Regions from separate parts of the Synechococcus sp. TAK9802 genome, predicted to be linked through region 1. Evidence: riboswitches for the same ligand, from Rfam matches in the RefSeq annotation. Region 1 holds a riboswitch; the other holds the start of a gene.
What was found. Region 1 has a riboswitch for cobalamin ahead of SynTAK9802_RS04925 (HupE/UreJ family protein). Riboswitches for the same ligand answer to the same signal wherever they lie in the genome.
Positions count from the first base shown of each region.

Region 2: linked by a shared signal. The riboswitch ahead of SynTAK9802_RS02285 (HupE/UreJ family protein) and the one ahead of SynTAK9802_RS04925 (HupE/UreJ family protein) in region 1 are both predicted to bind cobalamin.

Region 1 is NZ_CP047937.1:867,261-870,659, reverse strand. Features, by position in the region: gene SynTAK9802_RS04930 (iron uptake porin) at 1-1,271, opposite strand, end outside; gene SynTAK9802_RS04925 (HupE/UreJ family protein) at 1,340-1,972, opposite strand; cobalamin riboswitch at 1,980-2,129, opposite strand; gene SynTAK9802_RS04920 (hypothetical protein) at 2,160-2,408, opposite strand; gene SynTAK9802_RS04915 (hypothetical protein) at 2,405-2,713, opposite strand; gene SynTAK9802_RS04910 (16S rRNA (uracil(1498)-N(3))-methyltransferase) at 2,748-3,399, opposite strand, start outside.
Region 2 is NZ_CP047937.1:415,000-418,398, forward strand. Features, by position in the region: gene SynTAK9802_RS02275 (c-type cytochrome) at 271-555, shown strand; partial or broken gene SynTAK9802_RS02280 (metal ABC transporter substrate-binding protein) at 741-1,661, opposite strand; cobalamin riboswitch at 1,759-1,908, shown strand; partial or broken gene SynTAK9802_RS02285 (HupE/UreJ family protein) at 2,026-2,550, shown strand; gene SynTAK9802_RS02290 (iron uptake porin) at 2,619-3,399, shown strand, end outside.

The sequences.
Region 1 (3,399 bases):
GACTGACTGGTGCTCACTTCACCGCTGCTGTCGGTATCACTGCTATTGAGTCCCCAACCGGCGCTGATCGCAGGAACCCAACCGATCTCCTCCTGCGCCCAGGATCCACCCAGACCAAAGACATGGGTAACACCCTTTTCATTCAGATTCTGCTGCGTGAATGGTGTGGCGTAGCCGATCAAGTCATGTCCGTTCTGGATCTGGGAGTAGATGGCGGCCACATTCCAACCTTCCGCCTCCCAACCCAGCTGAACCGTGCCAGATCCTCCAGCCGCATCTGTAGCAATGCCGCCTTGAGAAGAGTCGCTAATTGAGCCATTGGCAGCGACGTAGTTGGCAGATGCCCGCATTCCGCTGGAATCAGACCACGAGATGCCTGCACCCGCACCCAAGTTTTTGTTGTAAGCGCCGGGAGCTCCGTTGAGCGTCAGCACATCCAGAATTGGATCACTGGGGTAAGTGCTGGGCCACACCGCCAGCATGTCTTCCTGCCCAACCAACGGCCCCGCGGTGATGGTGATGGACTCGCCAATGGGGAAGGAATAAAACAGCTTGTCGATTGCAAGAACATTCGCCCCTCCTTCAGCTTGATAAGCAGTCTCTAAAACAGACAGTGCGGAGGGGCCGCCACTGCCGAACACACTGGAAGCACCAAAGTTGCCAGCGCGTAAAACCGTGCTCAATAGATCTCTGCCGGAAAACGAGGTCTCCAAGATCAACTGGAGGTCGTAATTAAAAATAGTGGCACCTGAATCCCTGTTATTCGTCGACCGGAGCTGATCGGCAGATCCCATGAACCGGTTTGCACCAGCGACAAATGTCGCGACACCAGAAACCTTGGTAGTGGTAGAAAACTGAGCAGCTTGCAGTTCGCCAACGCGGGCCTCGAGGCCGTCAACGCGACCCTTGAGGATGGCCAGTTCCGTTTCGAACTCAGCCATCAGGCGACGCAGCTCGTCGGTCACTTCGGTGACGCGGTCGAGGCAAGCGTTCAGCAGGGCAGCCGCTTCGTAGCGGGTCATGGCACGGTTGCCACGGAAGGTGCCGTTGGGGTAGCCGGCAACGCAGCCGTAGGTCTCAACCAGACCAGCCAAAGCCTGATAGGCCCAGTCGGTGGGATAGACGTCAGAGAATTGGGTGACGCTGGTGACCTGATCAGCGGAAGCCGCGTAATCAGAAACGCCGTTGATGTTCAGCTCGGCGGCATTGGCGCCAGTGGCCAGCAGGCCAAGGGCGGCAGGGGCCACCAGCAGTTGCTGGAAAATTTTCATTTGTACAAATAAAAGAAACCCCAGAGGTGATCTCTGGGGTCAGAAGCTGTGAAACGGCGTGCTCGTGATCAGTCGATCAGGGCCACCCAGGCAAAGGCCATGCCGATACCCATCCAGATGCCGGCGCCAAGCCGTTGCCCCTGGGAGCCGAGGCGCTCAACCAGAGACTTGGACCAGCTGCTCACCACCAGCAGCAGCGCGCCTTGGCCAATCAGCAGGCCCAGGAAATAGGTGAACAGCGGGGTGGGTTCCGCTCCAACGATGGTGCTGCCGAGCAGAAAACCGTGCAGGGCCACAAGCGGCAGCAACCAACGGGTGGAGGCCACGGTGAGAGCGATCAAACCCTCCACCACCAGGCTGAGGGAAACCATGGCCTCCGCCCAGGGAGCCACGGCATCAGGAAGGGGGATGAACTGCGACAGAACACTGCCGCCCAGGCCAGCAGCCAGCAGAGGAACCACCCAGGCGCGGGGACGTTGCAGGCCGATGAAAGCGATGGCCAGCAGAAAAAGAAGATGGTCAGGACCTAGAAGCGGGTGACCAATGCCACTCAACAATCCCTGCAGAGCCGAAAGGTCTGTGCTGTCTCCCATGCCAAAGGGATGGTGGGCGAACGCTGGACTGGCCAGGAGAAGAACCGCAAGCAGCGATGGGCCAGCGATTTGCAGCGGCCTGCGCAGGGCCAGTGGCAAAGAATTCAAAAGTCGATCCTCGTCGGTTTGATCTGGCGGGCGTTCTGACTGACGTGGGCGGAGAGCCGACGTTTCACAGCTGCGGGACAGCGGCAGATTTTCACTGCTCTTTCCCCATTTCCTCCAGCGGCTGTTCCCCGCTGAAACCAGCACCCCACTCTACCGGCGCCACCACAACGCGTCAGATCAAGGCTTATTAGGCCTCTGGAAGTGCGTCGGCAAGGTCGGTGGTGTGGAAATTCCAGCGATCACCGTCTTCCAGCCAGAGCTCCCAGGCCAGGCGGCGGCCGCTGCGTTTCAGTCGCAGCTGGCCGCCAAAACCCGCCGGAGAGGGCTGATAAAGCTCGGTGATGTCGTCAACAGGGGCTCCATCCCGGGTGAACACCTGCTCCACCTGCTCACCAAGCCGGGCCGTCAGGTCGCTGCGCAGCTCATCAACCGTCACGCCGGCTGGTTCGAGAAATCGAGCACCAGATCGCCGACGTCATCACGGCTGATCTGAAATCCGAAGCCATCAACGGTGCCGGTCCACAGGCCTGCATCGAGATCCGCCTCGATCCCCTCCAGCTGCTCCACCTTGTGATCAAAGAGCAGGCCGAAGCAATGGGCGGCGACCTGCGCGGCCTGGGACGCATCCATTTCATCGAGTTCGTGGGCTTCCACCGGACACCCATCGAGCAGTTCGGCATCGATGACGTTGCCAGACCCGACGTCCTCAACAAGAGCTTGCAAGCCAGCCAGATCGTTCATTGCCTTCGCTGTTGAAGCAACACACGCAACACCATCATCCCTGGGCCAGAGCGGTGGTGAGGGCCGTGTCCACGCTCAAGGTGCGCGATCCCAGATGCACGGGCTGCGCAATCACCGCCTGGGCCAACTCCAGTTCAAACGGCACAAAACCACCCTCCGGCCCCACCATCACCACGGCAGCTCCCGGTGGGGTGTCCCGCAAGGGAAGGGAGGCCCCCATCTGGGCCATCCAGCAGTGCCGTCCGGCACAGAGATCCTTGAGCTGGTCTTCAACAAAGGGGCGAAAGCGCCTGTGCTGATGCACCCGGGGCGCCACCGTGTCGCTGGCGCGCTCCAGCCCCGCAAGCAGCGCATCGTTCACCTTCTCTGGTGCGAGCAAAGGCGATTGCCAATAGCTCTTTTCAACGCGGGCGCAGTTGATCAGGTGAAGATTGGCTACCCCATATTCGGCCACGGTGCGGAGCAGACGTCGCAGCACCTTGGGCCTCGGCAAGGCCAGAACAATGTCGAACCGATGGCGGGGCGGCGGTGGCTGGTTGAGGTCCACCTCAAGCACCACGGCATCTGCATCGAGCGCGCAGATACGGCCCTGGCCCAGATCGCCATTCAGCTCACCAACCCGGATGCTGTCGCCCACCGCAGCTCGTAGCACCGAACGAATGTGATCCGCCCGCCGATCAACAAGA
Region 2 (3,399 bases), 450 kb from region 1:
GCAGGCTGAGGCTGGGGTCCCATGAAGGAACACCACAACCACTGCTATCAGGGCAATCAGGAATGATCTCACTGGTAGTCAGGCCCAATGAAGCGTGGAGCCCATTCTGCAGAGAGTCCCTTTGCCTCTCGCTAAATAAAAATTGAAGAATCATGTGCTTTGAATCGATTGCTGGGGCTTCAAGAGCAAGCTTCGTGAGTCAAAACACCTATCCATGCGTCACCTTTTTCTCTCGCGCTGGCCGCTTTGATCGCGTTGTTCGCGCCTTCCATGGTTTCTGCTGCAGATGTGGCCCATGGTGAGCAGGTGTTTTCGTCCAATTGCGCGGCCTGCCACATCGGAGGCGGCAACGTCGTTAACGGTCAGCGCACGCTCCAACAGGACGATCTCAAGGCTTATCTCGCCAACTACAACGATGGCCATGAAGAAGCCATCGCTTATCAGGTGACCAACGGCAAGAACGGTATGCCTGCGTTTGGAGCCAAGCTCAGCGCAGATGACATTGCTGATGTTGCCGCTTACGTCGAATCCCAATCGACTAACGGCTGGTCCTGAGCGAACGAGCCCTTGCTATGGAGATCCTTTTGGAATAACCCCAGTGGGTTTCTGGAGCAAGATTGGGTGAAAGGGCTTAGGTGCTGCCTGCAACGTGTGAAAGCGTCGTTCGTGTTCAGACGAACGACATCCAAATTCTTTCTGGCTAGCGCCCAGCAATCATTCGATTTTTGCTGGGCGAAGGTTCAGTTGCTCACTGTTTCGCCTGCTGATAATCCCTGAATCAACAGTTCGACGTTGTGACGCTGCAGCTTCAGCAGTGATGGAGCCGGTCCATCTTCAGTTGAGAGAGAGTCCACATAAAAGGTCCCTCCGAAACGAGCGCCGGATTCGGCTGCAACCTGTCTCTGATTTTTATCGCTCACTGTGCTTTCACAGAAGATCGCTGGGATCTGGCGTTCGCGCACGGTGTTGATCAAACGTGCCATGCGTTTTGGTGTGACCTGGCTTTCAGCATTTACAGGCCATAGGTAAGCCTCATCAAGGCCGTAATCGCTGGCTAGTTATGTGAAGGCTCCTTCGCAACTCACCAACACACGACGCTTTTTGGGAAGCATTGCGAGTGCGGCCCGCAACTCCTGGTCGAGCTGATTCAGTTTCTGCTTGTAGGAGGAGGCGTTGGTAGCGAATTCATCAGCTCCTGCCGGATCCAGCTCGCGGAACGCTTGCTCGAAGCGATCCACGTAGGCCATGGTGCGCTGCGGCGACATCCAGGCATGGGGGTTGGGCTTACCGGCGTAGGCGTCCTCTTCGATCAGCAGAGGCTCCATTCCATCGGAGAGGGTCAGGGTGGGAATGTTGCCGGCGCTGGCGGTAAATTTCCTCGCCCAAAGTTCGAGCCCCAGCCCGTTCTCCACGATCAGATCGGCATCGCTGGCCCGTTCGATGTCACTGGGTGTGGGCTGGTAGCCATGAATCTCCGACCCCGGTTTCACGATGGATCGAACGGTCAGGCGATCTCCCGCCACGTTGCGGGCCAGGTCTGCCAGCACCGTGAAGGTGGTGAGCACAACAGGTTTTCCAGTGTTGGCTTGGTCTTGGTTGGCAACTTGGCGACATCCACTACTGATCAGCGCCAGAAATACAAGGGTTAGACCTGCACCCATGCGAAGCAAGAGAGTTTTGGCCGAGAGCCTCAAAACTAATGAGGTGGAGCGTGAATAAGTGACTTTTCCATTGGTTTGTGGCACTTGCTGCAGCGCTCTGTAGTGTGAGGGCTCTGGTTTCAGCGGGGATCAGCCGCTGAAGGAAACGGGGAAAGAGCAGTGAAAATCTGCCGCTGTCCCGCAGCTGTGAAACGTCGGCTCTCCGCCCACGTCAGTCAGAACGCCCGCCAGGATTCCAAACGACGAGGATCGTATGAATGCATTCACGAAAGCCAGCCCCATGCTGCGGGCTGGTGTTATCTCCACTGCAGGATTGGTCGCCCTTTCCCTGTTCAGCCCTGCCCATGCCCATCACCCCTTCGGGATGGGAGACAGCACAGACCTTTCCGCTCTGCAGGGATTGCTTAGTGGCATTGGCCACCCGCTGCTGGGTCCTGACCATCTGCTGTTTCTGCTGGCCATCGCCTTCATCGGCCTGCAACGTCCCCGCGCCTGGGTGATTCCTCTGCTGGCTGCTGGCCTGGGCGGCAGTGTTCTGTCGCAGTTCATCCCCCTGCCGGATGCTGTTGCTCCCTAGGCGGAGGCCATGGTCTCCCTCAGCCTGGTGGTGGAGGGTTTGATGGCTCTCACCGTGGCCTCCACCCGTTGGTTGCTGCCGCTGGTGGCCCTGCACGGTTTTCTGCTCGGCAGCACCATCGTCGGTGCGGAACCCACCCCGCTGTTCACCTATTTCCTGGGCCTGCTGATTGGCCAAGGCGCGCTGCTGCTGGTGGTGAGCAGCTGGTCCAAGTCTCTGGTTGAGCGCCTCGGCTCCCAGGGGCAACGGCTTGGCGCCGGCATCTGGATGGGTATCGGCATGGCCTTTGCCTGGGTGGCCCTGATCGACTGATCACGAGCACGCCGTTTCACAGCTTCTGACCCCAGAGATCACCTCTGGGGTTTCTTTTATTTGTACAAATGAAAATTTTCCAGCAACTGCTGGTGGCTCCTGCCGCCCTTGGCCTGATGGCCCCGTTGGCTGTTGTCAACAGCCCAGCAGCCCAAGCCACCGAGCTGAACATCAACGGCGTTTCTGATTACGCGGCTACTGCCAGTGGCAACAGCCTTGATCAGGTCACCAGCGTCACCCAGTTCTCTGACGTCTACCCCACCGACTGGGCCTATCAGGCTCTGGCTGGTCTGGTTGAGACCTACGGCTGCGTCGCCGGCTACCCCAACGGCACTTTCCGTGGCAACCGTGCCATGACCCGCTACGAAGCGGCTGCCCTGCTGAACGCCTGCCTCGACCGGATCACTGAAGTGACCGACGAGCTGCGTCGCCTGCTCAAGGAATTCGAAACCGAGCTGGCCATCCTCAAGGGTCGCGTTGACGGCCTCGAGGCCCGGGTGGGCGAACTGGAAGCAACCCAGTTCTCCACCACCACCAAGCTTTCTGGTCTCGCGACATTTGTCGCTGGAGCCAACCGCTTTATGGGATCTGCCGATCAACTCCGCTCAACGAATAACAGGGACGCGGGCGCAACTGTTTTTAATTACGACCTCCAATTGGCCTTGGAGACCTCGTTTTCTGGCAGAGATCTTCTGAGCACGGTTTTACGCGCTGGAAACATTGGTGCTTCCAGTGTGTTCGGCAGCGGCGGCCCCTCCGCACTCTCTGTTTTGGAGACTGCTTATCAAGCAGATGGAGGGGCCAATGTTTTTGCAATCGACAAGCTGTTTTATTCGTTCCCAATTGGTG